3 regions of the Paenibacillus xylanilyticus genome follow, and region 3 is predicted to be linked to each of the others. Evidence: riboswitches for the same ligand, from Rfam matches in the RefSeq annotation. Region 3 holds a riboswitch; each other region holds the start of a gene.

Region 1 (6,413 bases), 230 kb from region 3:
TGCAAGTCCTACCAAATCCTTACACATGCTGTTATGATAGACTTGTTTGCACTCGGACGTATGAGCCGAAGTAGCTGACCTTAAATTGTACATAGGTATAGAAGGAGTTCTCCATGAAAAAATTGTTATGGATCGGCTGTCTGTCCTATTTTCTTATCGGACTTGCACACGTGGTCCTCGGTTCCATTCTGCCTGTCGCACTAGAACATTACGGTAAAGATTACAGTCAGGGAGGAACACTGATCTTTGCCCAATTTGCCGGATTCCTGGGCGGTGTACTGTTGTCTCCTCCGTTAAATCGTCGTTTTGGCAAACGCGGCGGATTACTTATCGCTGCAGCTCTGCTATGCATCGCAGAGTTATCCTATATGCTGCTGCCTCCCTGGGGCTTTATGTTCGTCATTGCACCCGCAGCCGGTTTCGGATTCGGCATGATCGAAGCCGTAATCGGTACGATCATCATTGCTGCCATCAAAGAAAATACCGCAGTGGCAATGAGCAGGCTTGAAGTATTATTCGGTATCGGAGCCATGGTCATGCCGCTTATCGCCAGCGGTCTGATCTCGGCAGGGTACTGGCGCATGTCCTTCCTCGTCGTTGCCGTCTGTTCAGCACTGACTTTTCTCTTCTGGGCCAGAATGTCATTCGGGGAGCTGGATCCCGCACTCAGCAGGCGTCAGCCAGATGCCGCTGCTGGACACGTCCATGCGATGGAAGCTTCAGATAGTGTGTCTTCATCAGGCAGTAAAACAACCAGTTCAACCTACCGAGGCCGTAATCTGGCCCTGATGATCCTATTCGTTGCATTTTTCTTTCTCTATGTCGGCACGGAGATGAGTCTTGCCAATTTCATGCCTGCCATTCTGATTGAAAAAATGAACATGAAGGAAGCTGGGGCAGCTCTTAGTGTTACCTGCTTCTGGATCGCGATGTCTGTTGGAAGACTCTTCGCCGGGTATATCGCTGAAAAGTTCCAGTATCGCGTGTACATTTTGTACAGCTGTCTGGCAGCTGTTCTGCTTATGGCTATTTTTCCGTTCACCAACCAGATCTGGTCTGCTTTTCTAATTATTCTCCTGCTTGGACTGGCGTTTTCCGGAGTTTTCTCCATTGCTCTCGTTTTTGCCAGCAAAATGCTGCCAGGAACAGAAGAGTCTACGCCCAGTATCCTGATTGCATCTGGCGGAGTCGGCGGCGCCATTCTGCCTCTGCTTACCGGTTGGAGTCTGGATCATCTGGACGTTAATCAATCCACATGGATGCTTGCACTATTTGCTGGGGGTCTGCTTGTAATCAGCTTGGTTGCTTATCAGTGGCAGAACAGACAACGTGCAGCTTCCGTTTGATTACCGTCTTGCGTTCGTATTAAATTTTGGATTCACCAATTTAGCTATAATGAAAAGTGGCTCCGAAGCGTATGCTTTGGAGCCATTTTTGCTTCAATAATTGTAATGTAGACTGAAACTCATGTGGTCCAATGGTCTACATCATGATTGCCCAGGAAATAGTTTGCGGCAGGTTATTTCATTTTTGGAGTGAAAAATATCAGCATTCATTTATAAATTAAATTCAGAAGGTTTACTAAGCCTCGTTGTTGATCAAGGGAGCCACTACTTCTTTCCCTTTAATAAATGTGCGGAATACGTAACGAATAAGGGGCCCAATAATGAAAAGCTGCAGCGGAAGGGCCAGACTAAAGTTACGAGCAATGGTGTGAAGATAGGTTTCGAGCAGCGGTTTCCCCATCAATTGATCCGCAAAATAAGATGTAGCCATACCGTATAAGGACATGATCAAAACCATGCCAACAACCATGCAGCAAGACATGGCCACAATACCGAGAAGCTTGTTGGACTTGTCAAACGGCAGTGAAAAGGCAGCTTTCTGGGCTACTGGGCCGACAATAAAGGATTCCACCAGGAAAGCAACGGCAAAACACAAAACGAACTGAAACAGTAATTCAAGCGGGGATAATTTACCGATTAATCCGTTGTAAATCAGGTTGAAGGACATCATCACGATGACCATTCCTGTACACATCATCAAGCCAAAATAAATATGCTCTTTCTTCGTAGTTGGCAACTCTCTCTCATCCTCTCTGTTTACTCTGCCAATTATAAAGATCGCGAATATCTCCACATAAGTGAACATTCTGTGAATTTGATTTAAATCTCATTTGACAACTCGGAATTAGGAATCTATCATATCCCTTAATATGTAAGAAACAATTTTCTGAACTTGGGAGGTTTTCATGATGGGTTTTCAAAAGCGTATTGACCATATCGGTATTGCTGTACGTGATCTGGAGACAACACTGCGTTTCTATACGGAGATTGTAGGACTCGAATTGAAAGACCGGGTAACTCACACGAACGGTGTCATTCAACTCGCTTTCCTTGGCTTCAATGGTAGTGATGAAACGGAGATTGAATTGATTCAGGGATACAGTGATAAACTGCCTTCCGAAGGAACGGTGCACCATTTTGCCATCCACGTAGAGGACCTTGATGCGGAATATAAGCGTATCCAGGCTACGGAGGCAGAGTTTATCGACGGGGAGATCATTACGCTGCCCAACGGCTATCGATATTTCTTCATCTATGGACCAGAAAAGGAATGGATTGAGTTTTTCCAGCGCTAAACCATATATCGCATAAGGGATATTTCATACCAGAAATAACCTGTACCCCTCTGCCTTCAAACAAATATCGATTCCGATCCGCGTATCCTTCCTGATATAAGGTACATTCCCCAAAGCAATCCTCCCTTGGCTATTCCTCCAGTTCCTGACTGGACACATTCCGGCCTCTGGCCTATAATTACACCTAGTAATGCCCGTAACTTCATAGTTTCCCAGGGGAGTCGGAATTGGCCGGCTGAGAGTGTATCCCATCAAGATACTAACCCTTAGACCTGATCTGGATCATGCCAGCGTAGGAATCGGAGTATATCGAATTGGCCCAGCCATGTGCTGCAGCCACCTCTCTAACGCCTGCACGCGTCCCGGATTACGGGGCGCTTTTTTTGATGGTATCTTTTTGACACAAAAAGTACGTCATCCGGATCATAGCTGGTATAAATCGAAGGATTTATGCACCATGCTTGGATATGAAGCCAAGGAGTACCCCGCGCCACTGGCCGGACCATATGAAGGAGAGAAAAAAACAAGATGAGATGGCGTAAAATGATTGGACTCCTGCTCTTGTGTATGACACTGGTCACCGTAGCTGCATGCGGCAGCAAGGAAGCAGCACCTGCAGGACAGAATGGCAGCAGCACCACTGAAAACAGCAGCGAAGGTGACAGCGCAGCATTGAAGGATGTTAAGGTCGTGCTCGACTGGACACCCAATACGAACCACACCGGCCTTTATGCCGCCGTGGATCAAGGGTTTTACCAGGCAGAAGGTTTGAATGTCGAGATTGTACAGCCGGGAGCTGGCGGTGCGGATACGATGGTAGCCTCAAACGAGGTTCCTTTTGGGGTAAGTTATCAGGAGAGCGTAACACAGGCCCGCACACAGGACGTTCCGCTCGTCTCCATTGCAGCTGTCATTCAGCATAATACGTCTGGATTCGCCGCTCCGGTGGATCGAAAAATCAAATCACCCAAGGATTTCGAAGGCAAATCCTATGGCGGCTGGGGATCACCCGTTGAAGAAGCGGTTATGCAATCCATTATGGAAGGCGAAGGCGCCGATGTGTCCAAAGTAAAAAATATTAATATGGGCGACGCCGACTTTTTTACCGCAGTGAAACGGGACATTGATTTTGCATGGATCTTCTATGCATGGACCGGCATTGAAGCCGAGCTGCGCGGAGAACCCCTCGACATGCTGTATGTGAAGGATTATTCCGATGCGCTGGACTATTACACGCCTGTACTCGTGACGAACGAGCAGACCATTCAGAACGACCCCGAACTGGTGAAGGCATTTATGAAGGCTACTTCTGAAGGGTATCAATATGCGATTGATCATCCCGAAGAAGCTGCGGACATTTTAATCAAGGCTGTACCTGATCTCGATAAGGACCTTGTGGTGGCAAGTCAGAAATGGCTGAGCCCGAAATACAAGGATGACGCTCCGCGCTGGGGTGAGCAAAAACAGGAAGTGTGGCAGAACTACACGGACTGGATGTTCAGCAAAAAACTGCTTGATGAGCAGATCGATGTATCCCAAGCGTATACGAACGATTTTTTACCCCAATAAAATATAACTGTATAAGTCGACTTTTATGTACACCGGAACGAAGAGTGCTGAACCCATCTGTAGAAACAAAGTGGTCGCCTTTATCGCCGGATTTCCCCATTAAAAATGGAATCAAGAAATCCGGTGATAACAGCGATCGGAAGAGGGTGCTGCAATCGAAGTGGTCAAGTGTACATTCACGATGTTCTACTTACTCATCTCGAAAGGAGCCGTGATCTCTCATGGCAAGTACACTGCTTAGCATTCAAGTGATTCCCAAAACGCCGAATGGCGAAAATTCGTATCCGTATGTAGATCGGGCGATCGAAGTGATCCAGCAATCCGGCTTGAAATATCAGGTTAATCCGCTCGATACCACAATGGAAGGTGAGCTGGAGGAACTGCTGGAAGTTGTCCGTAAAATGCATGAGGTGCTCGTGGAGGCTGGCAGTCCAAGCATCATCTCCCAGATCAAAATCGCCCATAGCCCGAACGGCTTCAGCATGGATACCCTGACGGAGAAATATCGCTAATGCATACGTACTTCAAAAGTGTATGGCCGCCCATTGTGGCGGTTATTCTCTTTATAGCCCTATGGCAGGGTGCCGTGTCCCTGTTTCATATTGAGAAATGGATGCTGCCCGCACCTTCCGACATCGCACAGGAAGCAGCCTCCCAAGCAGATCGTCTGGGCATGCATGCATGGGCGACCATTCAACTCACGTTAATTGGCTTCGCGGCCGGTACGCTGGTTGGGCTGCTGATCGCCATGGTACTGCATCTGATTCCTTTTCTGAAATCTGCCCTGTATCCTTTACTTATTCTTAGTCAAAATATACCGACAATTGCGCTCGCTCCGCTCCTGCTGATCTGGTTCGGATTCGGACTGCTGCCCAAGTTGATTACCATCATCCTGGTCTGCTTCTTTCCCGTTGCTGTCGCAGCCATGGATGGTTTGACACGTACGGATGCCGCCATGATGAATTACATGCGCATGGCGGGAGCGAGACGCGGCCCAATTTTCTGGAAGCTGGAGCTCCCGCACGCACTGCCTTCCATCTTCTCTGGTGTCAAGATTGCCGCGACTTACAGCGTTATGGGTGCCATTATTGCTGAATGGATCGGAGCCGACAAAGGGATCGGGTATTACATGATGCTTCAGAAGTCCGCTTACCGGACAGATCGTCTATTCGTTGCGATCATGATTATTGTCGCGCTCAGCCTGCTGCTCTTCCTGTTTATTGCCCTGCTGGAGAAGCTGCTCGTTCGCTGGCGACCACAGAAGCGCTGATTCGCAGCAAAAGCACTATACAAGGTTAGGAAGTGAATGTGAGATGACACTCAAATATAACGAACAGGCACCACCTGCACCAGGCGGAAGCACTGGAATTTCAACTCGAGAAGAATCACTCCGCACTGCTTCCACCGCTACCTCCGATTCGGGTAAGCAGAGCCTGCCTGCACTGGAAGTTCAGGACGTCCACGCTTCCTTCCGTGAACGACGGAACAAGCTGTCTGTCCTGAACGGATTATCCCTGACCGTAGAACAGGGCGAATTCGTAGCGATCGTTGGGCCATCCGGATGCGGCAAGAGTACGTTGTTCCATATCATTGGCGGATTATTGAAACCCCAAACCGGCCAGGTTCTCATGAACGGACAGAACGTTACCGGGCAGCGGGGTAAAATCAGCTATATGCCGCAGCAGCCCGCTCTCTTTCCTTGGCGTACCATTGAAGACAACGTGCTGCTGGCCGGGGAAGTATCAGCACATACGCCACCCAAGGCAGAAGCGCTTGCGGAAGCACGGAAGTGGCTTTCCAGCGTCGGTCTGGGAGGATTTGAACAGGCTTATCCGCACATGTTATCGGGCGGTATGCAGCAGCGGGCAGCCTTTTTACGTGCCCTGCTCAGCCCGCAGGAACTGATGCTGCTGGATGAGCCCTTCAGCGCCCTCGATGCGTTGACACGCAGTGACATGCAGCGATGGCTGCTCGATATATGGGAACAGAACCGCCGATCCGTCCTGTTTATCACCCACAATATCGAAGAGGCACTGCTGCTTGCCGATCGAATCTATGTATTATCCAACCGACCTGCGACTGTGCTGCATGAGGTACATGTCCCTTTTGATCGTCCAAGACGTGAAGAAATAACGGAAGAGAAGGCTTTCCTCGAACGCAAACGGCAGATTTCGGAGTGGATGAAAGAAGAACAGAGAAAAGC
Region 2 (6,413 bases), 3.2 Mb from region 3:
CAGACAAGGGGTATCCCCAGGCAGGAATGTATAGGTGATACCATAACTCCCCACACACCCCCCATAAATCCAGGGAATGCGGTATTTCTGGGACATGTCATTAAGCAGCAGCCTTGTATCAAAATTATCCGTGGCATCCATGATGAGATCTGCATTTTGAATGAGATCCTCCAGCTCGTCTGCACGGACATCCATCACCTTGCCTTCAATGACAACCGAGGAGTTGATATCACGCAGGCGTTTTTGGGCTGCCATCGCTTTTGGCATTCGCTGAGCTGCATCCTGCTCAACATAGAGCTGCTGTCGCTGCAGGTTGCTCCATTCCACATAGTCCCGGTCCGCAATGGTAATGTGTCCAATACCTGATCTGGCGAGCGTCTCTGCAATGCCGGTTCCCAGTGCACCGGCCCCCACGATAACAACCCTGCTGTTGTTTAGTCTTCGCTGACCTTCTTTGCCAAGCGGAGCGTATCGTTCCTGTCTCGAATATCGATCACTTTGCTCCGTTGAATTTGTTTCTTCTATCATGTATGAACCATTCCTTCCGCCGGACTGCTGGCTGCTGCATAACGCTTAACGGGTATCATACCTGCTTCATAAGCAAGTCTTCCCGCCTCAACTCCCATTCGCATTGCTTTTGCCATTTTAACCGGGTTTCCCGAACCGGACACCGCCGTATTCAGCAGCACACCATCCGCCCCAAGCTCCATGGCATAAGCAGCATCTTTGGGGGACCGCAATCCCGCATCCACAATTACAGGAACTACCGCTTGCTCGATTATGATTTCCAGGTTGTACGGGTTGATAATGCCTCTCCCAGCTCCGATCGGTGAAGCACCTGGCATGACTGCATGAACCCCAAGCTGCTGCAGCCGTTTGGCTAAAATCACATCATCCGAGATATAAGGCAGTACGATGAAGCCTTTTCCCAGCAAGATCTCGCAGGCCTTGTACGTTTCGATCGGATCTGGCAGCAGCGTGACTCCATCTCCGATCACTTCTACTTTTATCATATCACAAAGTCCTGAGGCACGGGCAAGTTCAGCGATTCGGACGGCCTCTTCTGCAGTGGAAGCACCTGCGGTATTAGGAAGTAACGTGAATCGCTTCAAATCGAGTGTATCAAGGAAGTGGCGTTTATCCCGATCTTCCAAGTTCAGGCGTCGAACAGCAAAAGTCAGCACTTCGGTTCCTGACGCTTCTACCGCTTGACTCTGTATATCCAAATCCTCAAATTTGCCCGTACCCAACAACAATCTGGAAAGAAATGAATGATGTCCTATCTTCAGCATGTTTTAACCGCCTCCCACAAAATGTACGATCTCAATTCGGTCTCCGTCTCTTAAAACAGTCGATGCATGGTGCTCCCTCATCAGAATTTGGCGATTTAACTCAACCACCACAGTTTTCACCTGCAAATTAAAAGATTGCAGCAGCTGATCCACATGATTCAAATCTTCATCAATGTTCATGCTCTGCCCGTTTACGATGATGTTCACTGCATAATCTCCTTTCTGCTCAAACGCTCCGGACTCAATTCATCAATGCCAAGCTCCTCCGAAGAATGGCCAGCAATCAAATCAGCCATCAGACTGCCGGTTATTGCGCTCAGTAAGATGCCATTTCTGTAATGTCCAAATGCGGCATATAGCCCAGGTATGCTTTTATAAGCTCCCAGATAAGGCAAACCGTCAGGAGTCGCTGGTCGAACCCCTGCCCAAGCACGGATAAACTGGGCTTGCTGAATTCCAGGGACCCAGCCAGCTGCGGATGTAAGCAGCTTTTGAATACCTTCAACAGTTACATCCCGATCCGAGTGTCCTGGTAAACTGGTTGCTCCGATCCAAACTTCTCCGTTTGCTTTGGGGACAATGTATACATTATCTGCATAAACCGTCTTGTCAGGTCTGTAATCTGCATCATGTTTCGCATATTGAATTGCTGCAATTTCACCTTTCACTGGAAGAGTGGGCAGGTGAAGACCCACCTGCTTCAATATCTCTCCACCTTGTAATCCAGCTGCGACAACAACCTGCTTACACGTTAATCTTCCAATCGACGTTTCCACAGCCTGGATTCCGCTCGAATCGGCAGATAGACTTACATTCTGTACACCTTCGATTACTTTGGCGCCCATTGTTTGAGCTGCGCCCGCATAGGCATGTGCCAAATTGACAGGAAGAAGTTCACTTTCTGAAGCTCTATACAGAGCCCCGAAAGTTTCCTTGCTTATCCACGGGGCTTCACGTTGAAGATTGGAATGATCCCACCACATTTGCTCTGTAAGCAAATCTGTACTTCTTCTGTTATCGCAATACTTTTTCATCTCGTCTTCATTTCGAAATGGTGTAATGAATCCATTCTGCTGCAGGCCAATTTCAATGCCGCTTAGTCGTTGAAGCTGTTCTCTTTGCTGATGCAGTCGTTTTCTACTTTCATATGCTAGCTTTGACATCAGAGTAGTATGAAACGTCTCGCTGTCTGCAGCTAACATGCCCGCTGCGGCAGAAGATGTCTCACCTGCAATACGTGCACGCTCGATTAAAATCACTTCTTTACCTCGTGAAGCTAGCTCATACGCGATGGCACAACCTATAATGCCGCCTCCCACAACAATCGTTTCGGCATGAAGCTTGCCACGAAGTTCTCCACGTAATTGGGCCGTAAAAGCTGCTGCATTTCGGTAAAGTCTGCCACTTCGTCTTCGCCCTCTGGCTTCTCCGCTCATTCATTCACCCCCGCGTTCCGTCTTATTTTCTACCGTTCAATAGCCTGCCTCAAGGCTGCTGCTGCGCGTTGCGGATTATCACTGGTCCAGATAGATGATATTACTGCCGCACCACTTGCTCCGGCTGCACGTACAGCTGCTATGTTTGCCGGTCCAATACCGCCAATGGCAATTACGGGAACGGAAACAGCTGAGCATATTTCAGACAGTGCAGATAGCCCTCTCGGCTTGCTCCCAGGTTTACTGCTGGAGGAAAATACATGACCATAAAAGAGGTAATCTGCTCCCCGTTCTTCAGCTACTCTAGCTTCGTGAAGAGAGTGAACAGAAATGCCGAGACGAAGTCGATCGCTTTTGTTCAGGCTGCTGCCTTGGATAGTCGCCAAATTGGACTGGCCCCAATGAACCCTCTGAAATGCTACATGTTTCTCCAACTCATTCAACTCACATAGACCATTGATCACGATCCTATCAGCTGGAATTCCTGCGTACAGCAAACTGTACGCCCATTGGATTTTTTGTTCAGTGGTTAAATGTTTCTCCCGGATGTGAATATAGTCAAGCCAGGGCCATAAATTCGTTGCAATCTTTACAAAACGTTTTTCATCCCCTATGCCCGGCGAAACAGCATGCAGCTCAAACGATAATGAATTCACAAGTTTCCTAGAGATATCCGTTTGGTTTCACCTTCCCTGCCGTCACAATATGTAAGCACAAAAAAGCCACTCCCGTAGGGAGTGGCCGCGATAACATGTCAAGTTAGTTAAATGAGCTTTACATGCCAGTTGTCAGGTATACAAGCTATTAAACCATATACGAGACACCTTCATGTTCCACTTCTGAGCATTCACATTCGCTTCAAAATCGAATATTAATTTGCCCATATCATTAACTAAAACGCGCCACTTCCCTACGCTGGTATAATCCAGATCAGGTGCAAAGGGTCCGGAATCGCATTATTCCATCTCAGCCGCAACGAGCGGCCCCCCTAGTGATCGTATGAAGTTGTAGCCTATGTTACCATAGACACCTTTTTTTGTCACCGTTGATTTTTCAAACTCTTGTCGATGAATATTTTGATTCTAGAGCACTTCATTGCTGCGGAACAATTAGTTTTTCTCAGACCAGGCTTCGACGTCCCATGTTTTGGTGACCCAATCCTGATAAAATTCAGGTTCATGCGAAACGAGCAGTACTGTACCTTTAAACTCTTGCAGAGCTCGTTTTAGTTCCGCTTTTGCTGTTACATCCAGGTGGTTTGTTGGTTCATCAAACAGGATCCAATTGCTTTCACGCATCAGAAGCTTGCACAAGCGCACTTTCGCTTGTTCTCCCCCGCTAAGCGCACTCAGCGGACGAGTGATGTGCTCGTTTTTCAAACCGCAGCGTGCCAAATGTCCTCGTACTTCATTCTGTGTCAGATGGGAGAATTCGTTCCACACATCTTCAATCGGTGTAATATTGCCAGCACGGACTTCCTGTTCAAAATAAGCCGTCTCCAGATAATCCCCCAGAAACGTTTTACCGCTAATCGGAGGTATTTTCCCCAAGATGGTTTTAAGCAGCGTCGACTTACCTACACCATTACATCCAACAATGGCTATCTTCTCACCACGTTCGATTGTCATTGTCATTTTAGGCAGCAAAGGGTAGGAATAACCAATCTCAAAATCAATTCCCTCGAATACTGTTTTGCTGCTGGCACGGGCATCTTTGAATTTAAATGTCGGTTTTGCCGCTTCATCCGGGCGATCGATTCGTTCAATCTTGCCCAGCTGCTTCTCGCGGCTTTTGGCACGTCCGGATGTGGAGGCTCTTGCCTTGTTACGCTGAATGAAATCTTCCTGTTTCTTAATATATTCCTGCTGTTTCTCATAAGCATCGATATGTTGAGCTTTTTGCATATCGGCCATTTCGAGAAACTTATTGTAGTTGGCAGCATAACGCGTCAATTTAGCAAATTCCAGATGGTAAATGACGTTAACGACTTCATTCATGAACTCCGTATCATGCGAAATCAGGATGAATGCATAAGGATAATCTTTTAAATATCGTGTTAACCATTCGATGTGCTCTACGTCCAGGTAGTTGGTTGGCTCGTCCAGCAAAAGAGCCGTCGGTTTCTCGAGCAGCAACTTGGCGAGCAATACTTTCGTCCGTTGTCCCCCGCTTAGTGCAGCGACGTCACGATCAAGCCCAATAGCGGATAATCCGAGGCCATTTGCCATTTCTTCCACTTTTACATCAATCAAATAAAAATCGCCCTGCTCAAGCTGCTCCTGGATTTCACCCATTTCTTCCAGCAATTTTTCAAGCTGGTCTGGATCTGCATCAGCCATCTGGTCTGTAATGGCCATCATTTCCTTTTCCAGCTCAAGCAGGGGAAGGAAGGCATCTTTTAAAACGTCACGGATTGTTTTGCCAGGAGTCAGCTTGGTATGCTGGTCCAAATATCCGTACCGGACCTTTGGTGTCCACTCTACTTTCCCGCTGTCTTTCAGCAATTTTCCGGTCAAAATGTTCATTAAAGTGGACTTTCCTACACCATTAGCTCCAACCAGGCCTACACGCTCTCCTGCAAGTAAACGAAAAGATACATTTTTAAATAACGTGCGGTCACCAAAATTGTGACTGACGTTTTCCACTGACAATAAACTCATGAGATGAGGTTGCTCCTATCTATTTAACATTACTTTTTATTCGGTATAGTTGATACCGGTCAAGTTCTGAACTGAAACCCTATTTTAGCACAGGACCTGCCTTTTCTGAAAGCAATGTAGTAGGCGCAGCAGCCTTACTTAGTGAACAACCTTGTTAATGTAGCAATTCCCCTCAAAATACCCCGCCGCCGCGGCCTGCTTCGCATCGGTAAAAACTTCTTCAGCTCGGAAGTTATTCTTACAAGTTGCTGGATAATAATACTTTATGCCGGTAGAAGGTTCTAGCCCTCCAATGACTGCAGTTCTTTTAACCAACCTTCCACCACCGATGGCATAGGTGTTTACCTTCTGGCTCCCTACAGGCAAGCCCTGAATAAAGGCCATGATCCCCGTATCATTAATCGTATTGTACCAATCCTCCTGGGAAATAAGAGGCAGGGTAAACGTATAGGATATCCCGTTTCTTCTTGCAAACTCATTATGCCGATTAATGACTTCGGCGAGATTCTCCTGCACGCTCATGACGATGCGAGTTTGTCTGACCTGCTCAAACGAATCTGAATTTTTAAGCAATGGAATTCCACTAGTCGAAGCAAGTTCTCTTTGAAAACCTTCAATCCATTTACCCTGAACGGCATCATAGGCATATACATAACCGTCAAGTGTAAAATTAATGCTGCTTCCGTCTGAATCTGAATATGTATAGGGCATTTTAGGACTCCATACCTGGTGGTACGAATCATTAGTCTCACCAGTCAACTCCGCTTCCTTTGCTAAGATATAATAACCATCGTAATCCAGTACAACTATGGCCGGTATGTAATCAAACAGTGCTTGAATCGCCTTTGGATCATCATGTATGCCCATATTCAAGGCCATCGTCTGACTGAATGTCTGAAGTGCCAGTTCCTTATCGGCCTTTACGAATTTGGTGGAATCATAACCTGCCTCACTGTTTTGCTTCTCATTCTGGTGCATTACGTTTCCCGCGTCCAATACAGCTGTTTGGAGGGCCGATCTATATC
Region 3 (6,413 bases):
ACGACAACCGACTATGGTACCAAGTTAGTTAGCTTCAATGATACCTACTCTCCCAGACAATTTGTCTTATTTTCGACACAATTGACATTCCTGAAACTGGGACTATTCACTTAACAACCGATTCGTTCCTCCCATATCAAACCTATCATATCAGGTTCTTTACTCCTGAATTTCCCTAAAACCGTTTACATCTCCTCAATACGGGGTAAAATCACTACAATCCAATTGGAATTGCACCATAACTTCCCGATTTCATCTAACAAGTCACATATACCTATTTGTGCATTTGGAACGACTACCTATCAAAATACATAGCCCATATAAGATGAATTTAATATTTACACCCCAGCGGAGAGGGCAGGACTCACTGAAGAAGCGAAGCGTTCGCCTAAAAGCTTTCTGCAAGAAAGCTACATCGGAAGCATAGGCAATCACCGGATTTTCCCCTTTAAAGAGGGAATTCAAAAAATCTGGGGATAACAGCGATCGGAAGAGGGTACTGCAATCGCAGTGTTAAGTGTAACGTTCATAAGCTCAACTTATATCCAACCCAGAGGAGGAACCAAGATGATCCGCATGCCTATTCAGCAAATGATCCCGTACCACCACCAATATCCGCGCAACACGGCGACCACTGCTCCCAAAAAGGAGAATGAGAACACTCAAGGTCTATCCTTTCACGAGATTCTGCAGCAAAAAATGGCTCAAAAGAATGCAGCTCCTTCCATGCGATAAAAGAAAACCTGACCATATTTGAGTCTGATTATAGAACCGTCCTTCTGCCTTCTGGCGGAGAGACGGTTATTGGTATTGGTATTGGTATTGGTTTAACACTGTACAGTTCCCGGCCGCGTTTCTATAATGGATTAAATATCTGCAGCACTCACGACTCACAAAAAGAAGCATTGGCAAAGGGGATGTCATTATGATCACGATCGGCTGTTATCACGCTCACTACTCCAACATCGCACTCATTGAAGAAGCGCTCGCCCCCTATGAAGTGGAACTTGTGCATTATGTCGATCCCGGTCTGGATCGCCTTAAACAGGGTGCGAACTTCTCAGAGACTATCATTCGAGAAAAGGTATCCCAGACATTACAGTGGATTGCCCAGTGTCATGCCGATGCCATTCTGGTCACCTGTACCCTGTTTGCCGCAGTACTGGCGCGCGAAGCACAGCATGTCTCCATCCCCGTTATTGGTATCGATGATCCATTACTGCAGAAGGTGCAGCAGGATTCGCAGGAATACATTCTTGCTTTTACCAATGCAGCAACGGTTGAAGGAACGATGGCGCGGGTGCAAGAAGCGCTACAGCAAGGTGAGACTAACGGGCAGGCAAACGTTGCCGCCGCTTCGAGAACGAAGGCCGCATTAATTCCCGGTACATTTGAGTTGATCATGCGCGGCGATAAGGAAGGATATATGAGTGCCGTGACTACGGGCTTGCAACAACTTGCTGCACAGTCACCAGAAAAAAAAATTTTTGCCGCTCAGCTGTCCATGGCTCCCGCCGCTGCCCTTGCTTCAGCAAATGCAGGTACGGAGATCTACAGCCCGCTTGCATCCCTTGCATCATATTTGGAGCAGCAATTGCATATTAGCCTGCGTTAGGGTTATAAAAAGCCGTTCTTCTCCGAGTAGTGGAGAGAACGGCTTTTAGTTATCTTAGGCTGCTTAAATTGCGCTGTAACGAGCTTAGGATCGCGAACGGTATTCCTCAGCCTTCTCCTGCATCCCGGCTGCTACAGCCTCATTCTCGGACAAGCCCTTGACTGCGGCAAAGGCACGAATATCCTGCGTAATGCGCATGCTGCAAAATTTAGGCCCACACATGGAGCAGAAATGGGCCTCCTTGGCCCCTTCAGCCGGGAGTGTCTCATCGTGATAGGACAGGGCACGTTCCGGGTCCAATGACAGGTTGAACTGGTCCCGCCAGCGGAATTCGAAGCGGGCCTTCGACAGCGCGTCATCCCGGCGCTGTGCACGCGGATGGCCTTTGGCCAGATCAGCGGCATGTGCCGCAATCTTGTAAGCAATAACGCCTTCCCGGACATCATCTTTGTTCGGCAGGCCCAGATGTTCCTTTGGTGTCACATAGCAGAGCATCGACGTTCCGAACCAGCCGATCATCGCCGCTCCAATGGCTGAGGTAATATGGTCATAGCCTGGTGCAATATCGGTTGTCAGCGGACCAAGTGTATAAAACGGTGCTTCCTTGCAGATCTCCATCTGAAGGTCGACATTCTCCTTAATCTTGTGCATCGGCACATGTCCTGGCCCCTCAATCATCACCTGCACATCATGCTTCCACGCAATCTGTGTCAGTTCACCAAGCGTAGCAAGTTCAGCCATCTGGGCTTCATCATTGGCATCATAGATGCTGCCCGGGCGGAGTCCATCTCCGAGAGAGAAGGCTACATCATACCTTTTCATGATTTCACAGATTTCCTCAAAATGCGTGTACAAAAAGTTTTCCTGATGGTGTGCAAGGCACCATGCCGCCATAATGGAACCACCTCTGGATACAATGCCGGTCATCCGTTTGGCCGTCATCGGTATGTAACGCAGCAGCACGCCTGCATGGATTGTAAAGTAATCCACACCCTGCTCGGCCTGCTCAACGAGCGTATCCCGGTATAACTCCCAGGTGAGTGCCTCGGCTTCGCCATTCACCTTCTCCAGCGCCTGATACAGCGGCACCGTCCCGATCGGCACCGGAGAATTGCGGATAATCCATTCCCTCGTCGTATGAATATCCTTGCCTGTGGAGAGATCCATTACCGTATCCGAACCCCAGCGTACCGCCCAAGTCATTTTCTCCACTTCTTCTTCAATCGAAGAGGATACGGCAGAGTTGCCGATATTGGCGTTGATCTTCACGTGGAAATGACGTCCGATCAGCATCGGTTCGCTCTCGGGATGATTAATATTCGATGGCAGAATAGCCCTGCCGCTCGCCAGCTCCTGCCGGACGAACTCCGGCTCTACGCCCTCACGGATAGCTGCAAACTCCATCTCAGGCGTAATAATGCCCTGCCTCGCATAATGCATCTGGGTGACACAGCGTCCGGATTGTGCACGCAGCGGTTTGCCGCGGAGGCCTGGATATTCTTCCGCTCCGGTTCTCTTCCCTCCAGGCTTCAGCCCGTTATCCTCCGGTTTGACGGTACGTCCCTGGTACGCCTCTACATCGTTTCGTTCCGTAATCCATCGTGCACGCAAAGCTGGCAGACCTGACCGGATATCGGCGTGAAATCCGGGATCCGTCATAGGGCCGCTCGTATCGTACACGCGCAGCGGCTCGTTATGCTCCACCCCTTGGGGGGTATTCGTGTCATGAAGGGCAATTTCACGCTCGGGTACGGCAATGTCCGGTCGTGAGCCCTGAATGTAAACTTTGCGGCTGCCGGGAAACGGTTGGACCCGCCCAGCCGCCACTGTTCCTTTTTCCAACCCCTGCTCTGCATGTTCCTGTGCTGTTGTTCTGTTGTTTGTGCTCATCGCTACCTCTTCCTCCTCGTTGGTCATCCCATGGTTGGGCCAGTTTGATTGCTCATGCACTCGTTCCATATCATCCACGCATAGGCAAGAAAAGAACGGCCAACTTCCGAAGAAAGAACATTACAGCGGCATAGCGTAGACAGAATCTGGCACAGGCATAAGTGGGTTATACCCAACTCCAGCTCTCCCGCAAAAGAAGACAACTCCCCTCTGCTGAGGATGATCGCTTGACGCTGTATATAAAAAAGCCGGTTCCCGAGGGAACCGGCTTATGTCCATCACCCATAACAAGCCTGATGCCAAGCTCCCACAAGTGGAGACATGCCAAAGGCTAAATTATGCAGGTGTTCGTGGTTATATCGCCGATTACTTCCCTACGCTGGTATGATCCAGATCAGGTGCAAAGGGTCCGGAATCTCATGCGATCCCGTCTCAGTCCGGACAATTCGGACTCCCCCAGTAACGTTAACAGTTGCGGTATGTGTACCGCAGTTCCATATTCAATTCATTCCAGCCCCGCTGAGCTGTCCATTACAGACTAGCGCAAGCCAGTCAGAAATACAACCCTTTATCTTCCATTGCATGCCGGATCAGGCCAACATGAGGCCCATCTGCGCAGCTGCTTCCTTAAGTACAGGTGCATATTCGTGCAAAGTTTCCTGGGACAGGCGGCTAACGGGACCCGATACGGATAGCGCAGCAGCAATATTCCCCTTACGATCCATAATAGGAACGGATACTGCAGCCGCTCCAGGCTCACGTTCTTCGTAGCTGGTCGCATATCCATTCTCCCGAATATCGCCCATCTGGGCCAGATAAACTTCGGGATCGATAAATACGGGCCATTCGGGGCCATTCATCAGTTCCTCCCGGTCTTCTTCCGTCGCAAATGCCATGAGTACTTTGCTGGAAGCCCCTACCGATAGAGGAAGACGGACACCAACCGGAGCCACCCGCCGGATGGCCTGATCACTCTGAACAGCCTGAATACGGATACGCTCACTGCCATCCCGCAGGTACAGACTGACTGTTTCTCCCAAACGATCTCTGAGCCGCTCCATCGCAGGAAGCAGCAAAATGGCAGGGTCATCACTGCGGGACATATGAGCAGACAGCTCCCAGATTCGAATCCCGAGCCTGTATTTCTCAGTGGCCGCATCACGAATGACAAAGCCCTTCTCCTCCAGCGTTGCCATCAGACGGTGAACCGTACTTTTGTGCAAACCAATCTGACTCGCAATTTCCGTGAGTCCAAGATCGCTCCGTGTGGTAAAACATAATAATATATCCAGCGCCCGTTCCACAGCCCGGACGGTTAATTTGCGGTCTTCCATGGCATAATGCCCTCCTCATGTTTCATCACATGAAACTTGGTTACATAAATTATATGAGAAACGATCTCATCTGTAAACCAAAATGAGCCAAATCATGACGTTAAGAAGTGTAAATATTTTCTTTTTATAAGACTAAATCCCCTGCAATTTGCACCATCAGGAAATGTTAACCATATATCTTTTGGACTATATAACAATTGCGTAACAAATGCCTCCAATCAATTGACTTTGACTATATGGAAACATACGATAAAGATATATAAGCAAGACTTTGCTGTCATGTCAGCAAGGACACCAAGATATATTATCTGATCTGAACTCGTTGTTATCTTCAATTGATCTTAATAAGGAGGGGCAATCATGTTTCCGACATCCCAGAGCGAAGCCCCGCTGCAAACGAAAGTGTCCGATCTGCCTTCTTCGTTATCACCGAGGCTGATCCGGTTCAAACATATTATCGTAGCGTTGCTGCTCTCCGTTGTATTTTTTCTGCTCTTTTGTTTCATTGCCCTACACGGTTATATTGCCTGGGTATTATCCAACCCGACCGTAGCTCCCGTGTTCTCCAATCCAATGCAGGCCAAGAACATGAAGTATGAGGATATCACGTTCCCGGCAGCAGATGGCAGCCGTACGATGCAGGGCTGGTATATCCCCGCAGACACGGATGTCAACAAAACCATTATCTTCAGTCATGGATATGGGGCCAATCGTGAGGAAACCTGGGTTCCCATGTATGACCTGGCACACTATGCCCACCAGCTCGGGTTCAATGTCGTGATGTTTGACTATGGTTTCGCCTCACAGGTGAACAAGGCAGTCGCTACAGGAGGCAAAGCCGAGTCCCAGCAATTGCTTGGTGCCATTCAGTTCGCCAAGCAGCGCGGTGCTCAGGAGCTTGTTGTCTGGGGATTCTCGATGGGCGCAGGCACAGCATTACAGACGGGTCTGCTAACCGAGAACGTGGATGCCATGATTCTCGACAGCACCTTCCTGCTAGAGCCGGATACGCTGTATCACAACATTCATAACCAGATTGATCTGCCGCGACAACCAACTCTGCAGATCATGAATCTGTTATTCCCGGTTCTGAATGGCACCGGATTACAGCAGATTCCGTATCAGGAAGTCAAAAAGAAAGACTATCCGTTCCCGATCTTCTTCATTCACGGGACGGAGGATGAGAAGGCACCCTATCCAATCGCCGAGCTTCTCGCCGCCAACCAGACGAACACCTACTCAGAGGAATGGATCGTACAGGACGCACATCATGAGCTGATCTTCCGGGAACATCCGAAGGAGTATCTCCGCCGTGTCTCTACGTTCCTGAGTCATGTGACGAAGACAAGCAGCGACGATGTGGAAAATACCAATACCGGTGAATAGAATCTTCCGGTGATCAGAGCCCCTATGGGGCTCTTTTTTTATGCACACATAGGACAACATGGCAGGAGAATATACTTTTGGGACGATTATAAATGGTGAATCACAGTGTATCCCTTGAAGGGCTGCTATGACAATTGAATTGAATGGAGGTTTGCCGCATATGAATTGGTCTGGCTATGGACCCTTGC

The links. Region 3 has a riboswitch for thiamine pyrophosphate ahead of thiC (phosphomethylpyrimidine synthase ThiC). Riboswitches for the same ligand answer to the same signal wherever they lie in the genome.
Region 1: it holds a riboswitch for thiamine pyrophosphate, as region 3 does, so the genes downstream of both, F4V51_RS02210 (ABC transporter substrate-binding protein) here and thiC (phosphomethylpyrimidine synthase ThiC) in region 3, are expected to answer to the same signal.
Region 2: it holds a riboswitch for thiamine pyrophosphate, as region 3 does, so the genes downstream of both, F4V51_RS17470 (thiamine phosphate synthase) here and thiC (phosphomethylpyrimidine synthase ThiC) in region 3, are expected to answer to the same signal.

What each region holds. Positions count from the first base shown of each region.
Region 1 covers NZ_CP044310.1:453,705-460,117, reverse strand. Annotated here, with positions in the region: gene F4V51_RS02225 (MFS transporter) at 114-1,346, shown strand; gene F4V51_RS02220 (DUF2798 domain-containing protein) at 1,582-2,082, opposite strand; gene F4V51_RS02215 (VOC family protein) at 2,255-2,641, shown strand; TPP riboswitch at 2,846-2,958, shown strand; gene F4V51_RS02210 (ABC transporter substrate-binding protein) at 3,170-4,210, shown strand; gene F4V51_RS02205 (MTH1187 family thiamine-binding protein) at 4,432-4,722, shown strand; gene F4V51_RS02200 (ABC transporter permease) at 4,722-5,480, shown strand; gene F4V51_RS02195 (ABC transporter ATP-binding protein) at 5,524-6,413, shown strand, end outside.
Region 2 covers NZ_CP044310.1:3,970,578-3,976,990, forward strand. Annotated here, with positions in the region: gene F4V51_RS17450 (ThiF family adenylyltransferase) at 1-528, opposite strand, end outside; gene F4V51_RS17455 (thiazole synthase) at 525-1,292, opposite strand; gene thiS (sulfur carrier protein ThiS) at 1,296-1,499, opposite strand; gene thiO (glycine oxidase ThiO) at 1,496-2,728, opposite strand; gene F4V51_RS17470 (thiamine phosphate synthase) at 2,758-3,384, opposite strand; TPP riboswitch at 3,619-3,728, opposite strand; gene F4V51_RS17475 (ABC-F family ATP-binding cassette domain-containing protein) at 3,838-5,388, opposite strand; gene F4V51_RS17480 (hypothetical protein) at 5,527-6,413, opposite strand, start outside.
Region 3 covers NZ_CP044310.1:682,856-689,268, reverse strand. Annotated here, with positions in the region: gene F4V51_RS03245 (hypothetical protein) at 568-735, shown strand; gene F4V51_RS03240 (hypothetical protein) at 926-1,615, shown strand; gene thiC (phosphomethylpyrimidine synthase ThiC) at 1,700-3,505, opposite strand; TPP riboswitch at 3,860-3,973, opposite strand; gene F4V51_RS03230 (IclR family transcriptional regulator) at 4,096-4,839, opposite strand; gene F4V51_RS03225 (alpha/beta hydrolase) at 5,200-6,225, shown strand; gene F4V51_RS03220 (Fe-Mn family superoxide dismutase) at 6,386-6,413, shown strand, end outside.